Regions from separate parts of the Sinomonas soli genome, predicted to be linked through region 1. Evidence: riboswitches for the same ligand, from Rfam matches in the RefSeq annotation. Region 1 holds a riboswitch; the other holds the start of a gene.
What was found. A riboswitch is a leader RNA that binds a small molecule or an ion and turns the genes downstream of it on or off. The one in region 1 is predicted to bind S-adenosylmethionine.
Positions count from the first base shown of each region.

Region 2: it holds a riboswitch for S-adenosylmethionine, as region 1 does, so the genes downstream of both, ACYVKZ_RS13535 (MFS transporter) here and sfnG (dimethylsulfone monooxygenase SfnG) in region 1, are expected to answer to the same signal.

Region 1 is NZ_BAAGSN010000006.1:387,750-394,809, forward strand. Features, by position in the region: gene acs (acetate--CoA ligase) at 1-461, shown strand, start outside; gene ACYVKZ_RS07440 (NADPH-dependent FMN reductase) at 575-1,321, opposite strand; gene ACYVKZ_RS07445 (hypothetical protein) at 1,427-1,924, opposite strand; gene ACYVKZ_RS07450 (ArsR/SmtB family transcription factor) at 2,019-3,008, shown strand; gene ACYVKZ_RS07455 (acyl-CoA dehydrogenase family protein) at 3,140-4,351, opposite strand; SAM riboswitch class I at 4,480-4,591, shown strand; gene sfnG (dimethylsulfone monooxygenase SfnG) at 4,648-5,871, shown strand; gene ACYVKZ_RS07465 (O-acetylhomoserine aminocarboxypropyltransferase/cysteine synthase family protein) at 5,871-7,060, shown strand, end outside.
Region 2 is NZ_BAAGSN010000015.1:20,989-28,048, forward strand. Features, by position in the region: gene ACYVKZ_RS13525 (S53 family peptidase) at 1-1,127, shown strand, start outside; gene ACYVKZ_RS13530 (LLM class flavin-dependent oxidoreductase) at 1,254-2,633, opposite strand; gene ACYVKZ_RS13535 (MFS transporter) at 2,713-4,056, opposite strand; SAM riboswitch class IV at 4,095-4,210, opposite strand; gene ACYVKZ_RS13540 (response regulator) at 4,298-5,014, opposite strand; gene ACYVKZ_RS13545 (sensor histidine kinase) at 5,011-6,261, opposite strand; gene ACYVKZ_RS13550 (ABC-2 transporter permease) at 6,269-7,060, opposite strand, start outside.

The sequences.
Region 1 (7,060 bases):
TCTTGGCCGGCGACGGCGCGAAGTACGACGCCGACGGCGACACCTGGATCCTCGGCCGCACCGACGACGTCCTCAACGTCTCGGGGCACCGGCTCTCCACGATCGAGATCGAGTCGGCGCTCGTCTCGCATCCGGCCGTGGTCGAGGCGGGCGTCTGCCCCGTGGCGGATGCGGTGACGGGGCATGCGGTGGCGGCATTCGTCGTCGTCAATCCGGACGCGGCGGCGGCACTCGAGACGGACCTGGCCACGGCCCTGCGCGCGCACGTGGCGCAGGAGATCGGCCCGATCGCCAAGCCGCGCGAGATCGTCGTGGTGCCGGACGTGCCCAAGACGCGCTCGGGGAAGATCATGCGCCGCCTGCTCACGCAGCTGTTCGAGGGCACCCCGCTCGGGGACACGACGAGCCTGCAGAACGAGCCGTGCATCGCCGAGATCGCCAAGGTCCTCGCCGCCCGGTGAGCGCGCATCGGGGTCGCCAGAGACCCCGCAAGGCGATGCCAGAGACCCCGCAACCATTCAGATGGGTTGAGGGGTCTCTGGCGCGGTGTTGAGGGGTCTGTGGCGTCCCCGGATCAGACCGCGGCGGCCTCGAGCTCGCCGGCGCGGACCTTCGCGAACGCGGCGGTCCAGGAGACGAGCTGATCGAGCATGGGGTCCACCGATGCAGCCTGCAGATCCGTCGGCTTGAACACCGAGAAGTCCTCGAAGTCGCTGAAGAGGGAGAACATCCCGGTCTTCTGGACGTGCGCGACCTGCAGCTCGGACAGCACCCCACGCAAGTGCTCGACCGCCCTCGCGCCCATCGCCGAGCCATAGCCGACGATGCCCGCGGCCTTGTTGGCCCACTCGGCGTTGAGGAACGACAGCGCGTTCGCAAGGGCCGGCGCGGTCGAGTGGTTGTACTCGGGCGTGACGAAAACGTAGCCGTCGAACTCGGCGATCTTCGCGGCCCAGGCCTTCGTGTGCTCACCCTGGTAGTTGCCGTACGCGGCGGGATAGGCCTCGTCGAGCAGCGGCAGGCTGGAGTCGGCGATGTCCACGAGCTCGAAGGAGGCGTCGCCGCGCTGGTTCGCGCGCGCAACGAGCCACTCCGCCACCTGCCGGTTGTTGCGGCCCGGGCGGGTGCTGCCGGTCACCACGGCGATGCGCGGGTCGCCCGCACCCACGACAGCGGCGGGCCCCTCCGCGGCACCGGTCGTCGGCGTGGTGGACGGGGCAGTGGTGGACGGGGCAGCGGCGGACGGGTCCGACGCCGCGACCTGGGCGCGGTGGGCTGCGGACGAGTCGGTCTTGCCGAAGAGCTTCTTGAGCCAGGACATGGTGCCTCACAGGATCATTGGTTGATATTTCAATGAAACTGTAGCCCGTCGACAGTTGACGCGTCAACATCCTTCGGACGCTCGCCCCGGATGCGCCGACGCACCTCACATCAGGCGGCCCGGGATCACCCCCGCTCGCGTCATCGTGGCCGAATCCTCCTCGCGGCGCTCCCGCAGCCGCGCGTCGATCTCCGCGGCCGCCCGTGCCTGCCGCAGGACCCACGCCCAGCCGGCATGGAGGGCCCGGGCGAGGGCCCCGACGTCGGGCAGCCCCAGCAGGTCCCCTGAGGTGTGCGGCAGGGAGGTCGGCGGGACCAGGTCGCGGGCCGTCAGCTCCCGCGGCGCCGCCGCCGGAAGCCCGGCGGACGACGGCGGGTTCGCGGCCGCCGTCGTGCGCGGTCCCGCGGTTGCGGGGACCTCGTGCGGGATGCGCACGGGCCTGCGCCCGGCGGGCCGGAGGGGGTGGGCGAGCCGCTCGCTGACGTGCGAGTCGGGGTGGTCCGCGGCGTCGCCCCTGCGGGCGCCGAGGGCGTGGGCGTCGGGGATCCGGGCGGCCGAGCCATGGTCGGAGGAGGAGGGTGCGGTGCTGGTCTTCGTTGCCATGTCCAGAAGTCTGCGGGGCCCGGGCCGGGGGCGAAACGATTCGGTCCTCACCGAATCCTCGACCGCCGTGGGCGCCGAAACCTACGCTGATCCCATGCTGATCACGCTCACGAGCGAGGACCTCACGAAGGTCCACTTCCAGGCGTCCCCGCTGTGGGAGACCGTGACGAGCCTGCGCGCCCTGCAGGCCGGGACGCCGCTGCACCGGCCCTGGATCACGGAGGCGCGCCAGCGCATCTCGGCGAGCGCGGACCCGCTGTCCCGCGAGCACCTGCGCGTCCTCACGACCCTCGTGCAGCCCAAGGGCTTCATCGCCGATTCCCTGACCCCCACCCCGACGCGCGCGGACACGTTCGCCGAAGCCCTGGATGCGGTCGCCGAGGTGCCCGCCGAGCTGTGGGCCCGCGACTTCGACAGCCTCGAGAAGTGCCAGCTCGCCGGCTACATGCGGGCCACCCTCACCGAGCTGCGGGCCGACCTCGCGGGGTCGGTGCCCCGCATCGTGGCGGCGCTGCGCTGGTACTGGACCACCGCCCTCGAGCCCTACTGGCCCCGGCTGCGCTCGGTGCTGCTCGCGGACATCGACTCCCGCCTGGACGACCTCTCGCACTACGGCATCCAGGAGGTGTTCAAGACGCTGCACCCGAGCGTGCGGCCCACCCCGACGGGCCTCGAGATCATGCGCGGGTGCGAGGCGACGGATCGGCCCACGCCGGGCAGCGGCCTGATCCTGGTGCCCAACGCGTTCGTGTGGCCCAACACGCTCGTGCTCAACATCGCCCCGTTCGTCCCCACGATCACGTACGCCCCGCGGGGCGTCGGGCGGCTGTGGGAGGCCACGCGGGAGACGCGCGAATCCCCCGTCTCGCGGCTGCTCGGGCGCACGCGCGCACAGATCCTCGCGCAGCTGGACGTGCCGATGACGACGACGCAGCTCGCCTGCGCGCTCGACCTCGCCGCCGGGACGGTCAACGCTCACCTCAAGGTGCTCGCCGAGTCCGGACTGACCGAGCCGGTGCGCGCCGGGCGCGAGGTCTTCTACCAGCGCGGGCGGGTGGGCGAGGAGCTCCTCGCCCGGGCGTAGCACCGTTGAGGGGTCCATGGCACACCGTTGAGGGGTCTCTGGCAGGCACGGCGGAGAGACTCCACAAGCCCCGCCAGAGACCCCACAAGCCCCCGCCAGAGACCCCTCAGGAGGTGGGGGGGTGAGAGGGGTCAGCCGACGCGCGCCTCGCCGATGCTGTGCAGGGCCACGGGCGAGGTCCCGTTGACGAACCAGTCCCCGAGCCCGCGGGCCTTGAAGGCCACCGGGTTGTGCGTCGCGACGGTGCGGGCATTGCGCCAGTGCCGATCGAGCGCCTTGCCCCGGGACACCGCCGAGGCGCCCGCGGTGTCGAAGAGCTGCTGCGCGGCGTCGATCACGAGCGGCGGCACGGCCACCTGGGCGAGGTCGACGGCGACAGCTCCCCGCGCGTAGCGGTCCTCGGCAGGGGCATCGGGGCCGAGGGCGAGGGCGGCGTCGAGCTCGCGGGCCGCGGTTAGCACCGAGGACTCCGCGGCGAACGACTTCGCGGCAAGCTGCCCCACGAGGTTCAGGATGAGCGGATCCTCGCGGAACAGCTGCCCGGACCCAGTCGAGAACGTCCGGGTCCGCTTCGCCACGAGGGCCGACGCGTCGCGCACCACGGCCTTGCCGATCCCGGCGAGCACCGACAGGAGCATGAGCTGGAGGAACGCCGGCTCATGGGTCGTCGACTCGGTGCGCGGCACCACGTCCTCGGCCGGGACGGGAACGTCGCGGAACACGGCCGTTCCGGTGCCCGTCATCTGCTGGCCGAACCCGTCCCAGTCGTCGCGGATCTCCACGCCCGGGTGCCCGGTCGGCGCGACCGCGTACACCCGCGAAGCAGACCCCTCGGGGGAGGCCATGACGGCCACGAAGTCGGCGAAGGTCGTGCCGGTCGTGTAGTACTTCTCGCCGGTGAGGAGCCAGCCGCCGGGCGCCGGGACGAGCCGGGTGGCGACGGTGCCGAGGGCGTTCCCGGACCGCTCGGTCGCCGCATTGCCGAAGATGGCGCCCTCGACGACGCGCCCGAACCACCGCGCCCGGAACGCCTCGCCCTGCAGCGCGATCGTCTCGGTGAACGCGAAGTGCGAGCGCAGGAGATGGCCTACGGAGGAGTCCGCCGCGGAGAGGTCGACGAGCAGGCGGACGAGGGTCTCGACGGACACGCCGAAGCCGCCGTACTCGGCCGGCACCCGCAGTCGCCCGAACCCGGCCTCCCTGAGCCAGCCGATCTGCTCGAACGGCAGGGTCCTGGCCAGCTCGCGGTCGAGCGCGCCGTCCTCGATCCGCGCGAAGACCGGTGCGAAGCGCTCGGCGAGTTCCGCGTACGGGACCGAACCGCCCGCCGTCGTGCGTCCCATCAGTGCATTCCCCTCTCCGGCGGGCCGACCGGCGGGCGCGCCACCGAACAGTATTCGGCGAGGCGCGGGCCATCGCGAGTGTGACGAAATAATTTGCATCGTTACGCCTCCTCTGGCGACAATCGGAAGGACCATCCCGAGCGGCCGAGAGATCTGGATCTGTGACGCCGCAGCAACCCTGGCCCCGACGTCGGACGACGGCGGCGGAGCCAAAGGTGCTACTGCCAGAAGCGATGGTGAGTGCTATGGAGCCTCGGCCCGAGCCCCACGTCGCGCCTGCACGTAAGGAGCGCACTATGTCCTTGTCTGGGATCGACCTCGAGACCCCGCTGAAGTTCGCCTACTGGGTCCCCAACGTCTCCGGCGGCCTCGTCGTCTCGACCATCGAGCAGCGGACCAACTGGGAGTTCGAGTACAACCGGAAGCTCGCCCGCATCGCGGAGGACTCGGGCTTCGAGTACGCCCTGACGCAGACCCGCTACGCGGCGAGCTACGGCGCGGACAAGCAGCACGAGGCCACCTCGTTCAGCCTCGCACTGCTCATGGCCACCGAGCGGCTCAAGGTCATCTCGGCGGTGCACCCGGGCATGTGGCACCCGGGCGTGCTCGCGAAGTTCATCATCACCGCGGACCACCTCTCCGGCGGCCGCGCGGCCGTGAACGTGGTCTCCGGCTGGCTCAAGGACGAGTTCGTGAACTTCGGCCTCGAGTGGCTCGAGCACGACGAGCGCTACGTCCGCACCGAGGAGTTCATCAACGCCCTCCGCGGCCTGTGGACGCAGAAGGACTACTCGCAGTCGGGCAAGTACTACAACATCTCCGACTTCACGCTGAACCCGGCCCCGGTGGACGTCCCGGGCCGCCCGCACCCGGAGATCTTCTTCGGCGGCAACTCGACGGCCGCGCAGGCCGCCGCCGGCCGCACCGCCGACTGGTACTTCTCCAACGGCCGCGACATCGAGGGCTTCAAGGAGAACATCGCGGGCGTCCTGGCCGCCGCCAGGGACGGCCGCACCGCCCCGGCCGCGCCCCGGTTCGGCCTCAACGGCTTCGTGATCGCCCGCGACACGGAGAAGGAGGCCCAGGACACGCTCCGCGAGATCATCGCCAAGGCCCACCGCCCGGCCGTGGAGGGCTTCGCCGCCGCCGTCAAGGAGGCCGGCCAGTCCACCAAGGACGGCAAGGGCATGTGGGAGGACTCCACGTTCGAGGACCTCGTCCAGTACAACGACGGCTTCCGCACCAAGCTCATCGGTACCCCGGAGCAGATCGCCGAGCGGATCGTCGAGTACAAGAAGATCGGCGTGAACCTGTTCCTCACCGGCTACCTGCACTTCCAGGAGGAGCTCGAGGCGTTCGGCCGCGACGTCCTGCCGATCGTGCGCGAGCTCGAGGCGGACCTCGCCCGGGCGAACGGCACCGAGCTGCGCACCGATCTGCTCCCCGTCACGAAGTACGACGGCGCCGGCCGCCACCGCGCGGACCTCGCCGGGGCGGACCTCGCCGAGGCGAGCGCCTGATGGCGGAGCGCCAGTTCGGGTTCCGCACCCGCGCCCTGCACGCCGGCGGGACGCCCGACGCCGAGCACGGCGCCCGGGCGGTGCCGATCTACCAGTCGACCTCGTTCGTGTTCAAGGACTCGGACGACGCCGCCAACCTGTTCGCGCTGCAGAAGTACGGCAACATCTACTCCCGCATCGGCAACCCGACCGTCGCGGCGTTCGAGGAGCGCATCGCCTCGCTCGAGGGCGGCATCGGCGCGGTCGCGACGTCGTCCGGCATGGCCGCGGAGTTCATCACGTTCGCCGCGCTCACCCAGGCCGGGGACCACATCGTCGCCTCCTCCAAGCTCTACGGCGGCACGATCACCCAGCTCGACGTGACGCTGCGCCGCTTCGGGGTCGAGACCACGTTCGTGGACTCGACCGATCCGGCCGCCTTCGAGGCGGCCCTGCGCGAGAACACCAAGGCCGTGTACACCGAGGTGGTGGCCAACCCCTCCGGTGACATCGCCGACCTGGCAGGCCTCGCCGCCGTCGCCCATGAGCACGGCGTGCCGCTCGTGGTCGACTCGACGCTGACCCCGCCGTATATCCTGCGGCCCATCGAGCACGGGGCGGACATCGTGATCCACTCGGCCACGAAGTTCCTCGGCGGCCACGGCACCACGCTCGGCGGCGTGGTGGTCGAGTCCGGCACGTTCGACTGGGGCAACGGGAAGTTCCCGTCCATGACCGAGCCGGTCCCGAGCTACGGCAACGTCTCGTGGTGGGGCAACTTCGGCGAGTACGGGTTCCTCACCAAGCTGCGCTCCGAGCAGCTGCGCGACATCGGCCCGTCCCTGTCCGCGCAGTCCGCGTTCCAGCTCCTGCAGGGCGTCGAGACGCTCCCGCAGCGCATGGACGCGCACCTCGCCAACGCCCGGCGCGTCGCCGAGTGGCTCGAGGCCGACCCGCGCGTGACGTACGTGAACTACGCGGGCCTGCCCTCGCACCCGCAGCACGAGTACGCGAAGGAGCTCCTCCCGCTCGGCGTGGGCTCCGTGTTCAGCTTCGGCGTGAAGGGCGGCCGCGAGGCCGGCGCCCGGTTCATCGAGGCCCTCCAGCTCGCCTCGCACCTGGCCAACATCGGCGATGCGCGCACCCTCGTGCTGCACCCGGGGTCGACGACGCACCAGCAGCTCTCCGCGGACCAGCTGGTCGCGGCGGG
Region 2 (7,060 bases), on a different contig from region 1:
CCGGGCCGAACCCGCACTCCGACCGCTCCATCCAGGTCTGCTCCACCCCGCGCGCGGGCGATGCCGCCTGCACTGCGCGCCAGGCCGCAGACCCGAACGGCAAGCCCGTCACGAGCAATGCTGCCCCGCCGGCCACGGCCCTCACCCCCGCCCAGCTCCAGAATGCGTACAAGCTCATGGGCACCTCCTCCGGTGGGCGGACGGTCGCGATCGTGGACGCCTACGGGTACCCGAACCTCGAGCGCGACCTCGGCGTCTACCGTTCCCAGTTCGGCCTTCCCGCCTGCACGTCCGCGAACGGCTGCCTGAGCGTGCGCAACCAGACCGGCGGCACGAGCCTGCCGCGGTTCGACCTCGGCTGGTCCCAGGAGCAGGCGCTCGATGTCGACGCCGTGTCCGCCGCGTGCCCCGACTGCAAGATCGCCGTCTTCCAGGCCAAGTCGGCCAGCTTCGCGGACCTCGGCGCGGCCGTGCAGACGGCGGCCAGGACCCCCGGCGTCGTTGCCATCTCCAACTCCTACGGCGGCTCGGACGCCTCCGACGCCACCTACGGGAAGTACTACAACTTCCCGGGGATCGCGGTCACCGCGAGCACCGGGGACAACGGCTACCAGGGCGGCTCCTACCCGGCCTCCTCGAGCTACGTGACCGCGGTCGGCGGGACGTCCCTGACGGCCGCCTCCACTGCGCGCGGCTGGACGGAGTCCGCGTGGAGCGGCGCCGGCTCCGGCTGCTCGACCTACAACGCCGCGCTCCCCGCGGCCGCACCGTTCAACACCGGATGCGCCAACCGCGCCATGGCCGACGTCTCGGCCGCGGCCGATCCGAACAACGGCGGCCTGGCCGTCTACTACCCGACCTCGAGCAGCGCCTCGACGTGGGGCCAGTTCGGCGGCACGAGCGAGGCCTCGCCGATCATCTCCTCGGTGTACGCCCTCAGCGGCAACACGGGCTCGGCGGCGACGGGCACCTACGCGAACTCGATCCCGTACGGCCACTCCTCGAGCCTGTTCGACGTGACGAGCGGATCGAACGGCACGTGCCCCACGTCGCAGTGGTGCACCGCGGGCGCCGGCTGGGACGGCCCCACGGGCCTCGGCACGCCGAACGGGGTGGGCGGCTTCTGACCGCCCTGCGTTGAGGGGTCACCTCCCTGCGCTGAGAGGTCATGTCCCCGCCGCGATCGGCAGGGACATGACCCCTCACGCTTGGGACATGACCCCTCAGCTGTCAGGGGCCGGACAGCGCAGCCGCTAGGCCGTCGCGGGGACGACGCCGGCCACGCGCCTCGCCGGGTGGTCGGCGGCCAGGCGGGGCCCGGCGCCGAGGACGGTCTCGCGGAACGTCGCGCCCGGGGCTGCCTCGGCCAGGAGCCCGCGGCGGCGCAGCTCGGGCGTGACGAGCCGGGCGAACTCGAGCAGGTCGGCGGGGCGGACGGCCGAGGTCAGGTTGAACCCGTCGACGCCGCCCTCGACGGCGAAGCGCTCGAGAGCGTCCGCGACGGTGGCCGGGGAGCCCACGATCACGGGCCCGCGGCCGCCGATCGAGATGAACTTCGCGACCTCACGAAGGGTCCACGTGCGCTCCGGATCCAGCAGCGTGAACTGGGCCAGCGCGGACTGGTTGGCCTCGCTCCTGATATAGGTCAGCGGAGCGTCGTGGTCGAGCCCGGAGAGGTCCACCCCGGTCCACCCGGCGAACAGCGCGAGCGCCGCGTCGGTGTCCACGTAGGACTCGTAGTCGGCCAGCTTCGCTGCGGCCTCCTCGTCCGTCTCGGCCACGATGACGGTCGCGAGGTTGAACGCCTTCACCGAGTCCGGTGCGCGGCCGGCCGCGACGAGCTCCGCCCGCAGTCCGTCGGTGAACTTCTTCGCCTGCGCGGGCGTCGAGCTCGAGAAGAACACCGCCTCGGCGTGCTTCGCGGCGAACGCCTTCCCGCGGGCCGAGGCCCCGGCCTGGAACAGCAGGGGGGTCCGCTGCGGGGAGGCCCCGACCAAGGCGGGGCCGGGCACCCGGTAGGCGTCGCCGCCGTGCGCGATCCCCCGCACCCCGGCGGGGTTCGTGAAGACGTTCGCCACGGGGTCGGCGACCAGCGCGCCGTCGTCCACCGAGCCCTCCCACAGCTTGTAGGCGACGTCCATGAACTCCTCGGCCCGGTCGTACCGCTCGTCGTGCGGCACCTGCGTGTCGAGGCCGAGGTTCCGCGCCGCCGACTCCTGGTACGAGGTGACGATGTTCCACGCGAGCCGGCCGCCGGTGAGGTGGTCGAGCGTGCCGAACCTGCGGGCCAGCAGGTACGGGTGGTCGTAGGTGACCGAGGCGGTGACGCCGAAGCCGAGCCGCTCGGTCGCCGCCGCCAGCGCGGACACGATCAGCAGCGGGTCGAGGGCCGGGTACTGCACCCCACCGCGCACGGCGGCGTCGGCGCTGCCGCCGTAGACGTCGTACTGCCCGAGCACGTCCGCGAAGAAGATCCCGTGGAAGCCGCCGTCCTCGAGGGCCTTGGCGAGCTGCGTCCAGTAGCCGAGCTCGGCGAAGCGGTGGGCCTGCGAGTCGGGGTGCCGCCACAGGCCCGGCGACTGGTGCACCGGCACGAGCATCTCGAACGCATTCAGGAGCAGGGGCTTGGTCATGGGGTTCCTTCCGGGTTCGGGTGCGGTGGGCCGGGGCGGCGGCCGGCGGGCGGGTCTGCGGACGACGGCGGCCGGCGCCTCAGGCGCCCGCCCCGCCCTCCGCCGTGGCCGGCTGGGCGGCGCGCCGGCCGACCGGGTCCTTGGCGGCGAGTGCGGCCACGGTGGTGAGGACGCCGAGGACGGCGAACCAGCCGCACACAAGCCACGGCGTCCCGCCGCCGGCCTGGAGCAGGGCCGCGGCGACGAGCGGGGTGACGGCCGCGGAGAGCACGGTGCCGACCTGGTAGCCGAAGGACACCCCCGAGTAGCGCAGCTCGGTGGGGAACTGCTCGGCGAACCACGCGGCCTGCGGGCCGTAGATCGCATCGTGCAGGATATTCATCCCCACGAGCAGCACGAGCGGCAGGAAGGTCAGGCTGCCGTGGTCGAGGAACCAGAAGAACGGCCAGATGAGCACCACCACGCCCGCGGACGCAGCGACGGCGATGCGCCGGCGCCCGACGCGGTCCGAGAGCCAGCCCCAGAAGGGCCCCGAGAGCAGGCCGATGGCGGAGACGATGAGGATCGCGGCCAGGCCCGAGGTGGTGTCGTGGCGGCGGTCCTTGAGGTAGCCGAGGATGTACACGGTCATGAGCGTGTAGATGGCGGGCTGGACGAGGCGCATGCCGATGGTCACGAGGATCCCGCGCGGGTGCTCGCGCAGCACGCGCGCCACGGGGCGGGCCACGATGCCCTCGGAGTCCTTGACGGCCGTGAACTCCTCCGCGTCGGTCACGCCCAGGCGGATCCAGAGGCCGATGAGGACGAGGACGCCGGAGAGGAGGAACGGCAGCCGCCAGCCGAATGACTGGAACTGCTCGGGCGTGAGGAAGGCCTGGGTGAGCGCGTACGCGCCGGTGGCCAGGAGCATGCCGGCCGCCGAGCCGACCTGCGTGAACGAGCCGAACAGGCCCTTCCGCCCGGCCGGGGCGTGCTCGACCGAGAGCAGCGCGGAGCCGCCCCACTCGGCGCCGGCAGAGAGGCCCTGGATGAGCCGGAGTACCACGAGTCCCGCCACGGCGAGGATGCCGATGGAGGCATAGTTCGGCAGGACGCCGATGAGGGTGGAGGCGATGCCCATGGTCAGCAGGGAGGCCACGAGTAGGGCCTTGCGGCCGATCCGGTCCCCGAGGTGGCCGGAGATGACGCCGCCGAGGGGCCGCGCGATGAACCCGACCGCGTAGGTGGCGAATGAGGCCAGGACGCCGACGAGCGGGCTCGCGTCGGGGAAGAACTGCTTGTTGAACACGAGGGCCGAGGCCGTGCCGTAGAGGTAGAAGTCGTACCACTCGATGGTGGTGCCGACGAACGCGGAGGCGAGGATGCGGCGCTTGGCGCGCAGGGCGCTGCCGAGTCCCGGCTCGGTTCTCAGGAGGGTGGCCATGGAGGTCCTCTTCGGGTCGCGGCGCGAGGCTCGCTCAGGCGCCATACTTACGACGCCGGGGTCCCCGCGCCGTCGAATCCTCACCTGGGGCACCCCACTACAGCCGGAGGGTTGCCGTCCGGCAAGCCAGGGCTTGTTGCCGGAACTCTTGATTCTTCGCCCAGTCTGCCGGTGGGCTGCCCGCGGGACGAAAACGCGCCCGTCACGGAGGTTCACACAGGCCCCACCCGCCGTCTGGAGTTCAGTAGTCGGGGTTGCTCGGGATGATGAGCCCGGTCTCGTACCCGTAGACCACGGCCTGGACCCGGTCGCGCAGGTGCAGCTTCGTGAGGATCCGGCGCACATGGCTCTTCACAGTCGCCTCGGAGAGGAAGAACCGGTGCGCGATCTCAGCGTTGCTCAGGCCCTCGCAGATCGCCCGCAGGACCTCGAGCTCGCGTGGCGTCAGATCCTTCAGCAGGGGGTCCGGCGCGGTCCCCCCGTTGCCGCGCGCGGGCGCGCCGGCGCTGCGGACGTAGGTCTCGAGGAGGCGCTGGGTCACGCGGGGGCTCACGACGGCGTCCCCGCTCGCCACAAGGCGCACGGCCTGGACGAGTTCAGCCGGGGCCACGTCCTTGAGGAGGAACGCCGAGGCCCCGGCCTGGAGGCCGGAGAAGGCGTACTCATCGAGGTCGAACGTGGTGAGGATGATGACCCGGGCGGCGCTGTGGGCGGCCGCGATGCGGCGGGTTGCCTCGATGCCGTCCATGACGGGCATGCGCACGTCCATGAGCACGACGTCGGGCCGCAGCGATTCGGTGAGCTTTACGGCCTCGGCGCCGTTGCCCGCCTCGCCGACTACCTCGAGGTCCTCCTCGGACTCGAGGACGAGCCGGAAGCCCATCCGCAGGAGGGGCTGGTCGTCGACGAGGAGGAGCCGCAGGGACCCCTCGCCGTGCTGGTGTTCCGTCTCGCTCATGCGTCCCCCTCCGCCCGGTGCTGCTCGTCCCCATGCTGCTCGTCCCAGTGCAGCTCGGTCTCCACGGTCCATCCTCCCCCGGCCCGCGGTCCGGCGCGGAGGGTGCCGCCGTACAGCGCCGCGCGCTCGCGCATCCCCGCGATGCCGCCGCCCGTCCCGAGGCGGGGCTGCGCGCCGTCGGCCGCCGCGCCGTCGTTCTCGACCCGGATCCGCACGGTGCTGCCCTCCCTCGCCAGCCCGACCTCGGCGCGGGAGACACCGCGCCCGTACCGGAGCGCATTGGTCAGGGATTCCTGGACGATCCGGTAGACGGCGAGCTGGAAGGCCGGGTCCTTGGGCGGCGCGGCCCCGGTGAGGGTGAGGACGGCGGTGAGGCCGGCGGTCCGGAAGCCCGCGACGAGCGACTGGAGGCTCTCGGTCCCGGGGGCCGGGGCGAGGCTCGGGCCCGCCGCGGGCTCACGGAGCACCCCGAGGACGCGGCGCATGTCCGCCAGCGCTGTGCGCCCCGTCCGGGACAGCTCGCCGAGCACCTCCTGGGCGCGGTCCGGGTCCTTGGCGGCGATCTTCGCGGCGCCGTCGCTGAGGGCGACCATGACCGTGAGCGAGTGCGCGACGACGTCGTGCATCTCGCGGGCGATCCGGTTGCGCTCCTGGACCGAGGCCAGCTCGGCCCTGCGCATGGCCCACGCTCGGATCTCGGCCTGGTGCTCCCGGGTGCCGCGGACCCACGCCCCGAGACCGGTCGCGAGGACGTCCATCAGCAGCACGGAGACCGCCGCCACCAGGCCCACATAGCGGGCGTTCTCCGACGCCGCGGGCCCGCGGGGGCTGTAGACGAAGGCGTAGTAGGCCGAGGCGGGGACCGAGGCGAGCACGGAGGCGCCGAAGGCGATGAGTGCCGGGGCAGAGGCGGCCACGGCGTAGAGGGCGAAGAAGATCGCCGCGCTCATGACCGAACTGTTCGGGGACTGGTAGAGCAGGGCGGCGTCGATCGCGACGGTCACCACCAGCACGGCCCACGGCGACCGCCGCCGGCCCAGCAGGGCAGCCTGCTGGAGGGCCAGCAGGGCGAACTGCCACCAGTTCCCGTGGAGCGCGTACTCGGCGAAGAGCGGGGCCGCGAGGAACACGGCCGCGGCGACGACGATCCAGTCCATCGCCACCGGACGGTCCGCCAGGTACGCGCGGACGCGGCCCCGCCGTGGCGGGACCGCGAGGGCGAGCGCCTGCGCGCCGGGAGAGTGCACGGTCCTCCTAGACGTCCCGCTGCCTGAGCGTGGTGAAGGCAGCGAAGAGGAGCACCACCACGTAGGCGACGATGACCAGCGTGCCCTGCCAGGGCTCGAGGTACGCCGTGTTGAGCGGGTTGCCCGAGCCGGCCTCCATCATCGCGTTCGCGGCGTTCGTGGGGAGGTACTTGCGCGCCTCCTTGAAGAAGTCGTTCGGGATGAGCTGGAAGATGATCGGCAGGACGAACAGGGCCGCGACAAGGGTCACGATGGCCCCGGCCGAGTTCCGCAGGAGGGCGCCGAGGGAGAGGCCCATGAGGGCCACCGCCGCGACGTACGCTGCGCTCAGGAGCATGATGCGCTGGATGTCCCAGCTCGCCATGTCCAGGTGCAGGCTGTAGTTGCCGAGGATCGGCTGGGCTGCGAGGCCGCCGAGGAAGGCGCCGACGTAGGTGAGGACGAACCCGATGAGGATCGCGTACACGGCTTTGGCGGCGAGCACCGGCCAGCGCTTGGGGACGGCGGCGAAGGTGGCCCGGGACATGCCGGAGGTGAACTCCGCGCTGATGATGAGCACGGCCAGCGATCCGAGGATGAGCTGGGAGAACGAGACGCCGGCGACCGGGAGCTGCGGGAGGAGCGCCGAGACGTCGATGGCCTCTCGCGGGTTGGTCACGGTGCCGTTGTGCTGGGCCTGGGACACCTGGCCGAACCCCCAGGCCTGGAGGGCCGAGAACCCGACCATGAGCACCACGGAGCACAGCAGGAGGATCCGGGTTGACAGCAGCGAGAGGAGCTTGATGCGCTCGGAGTTGAG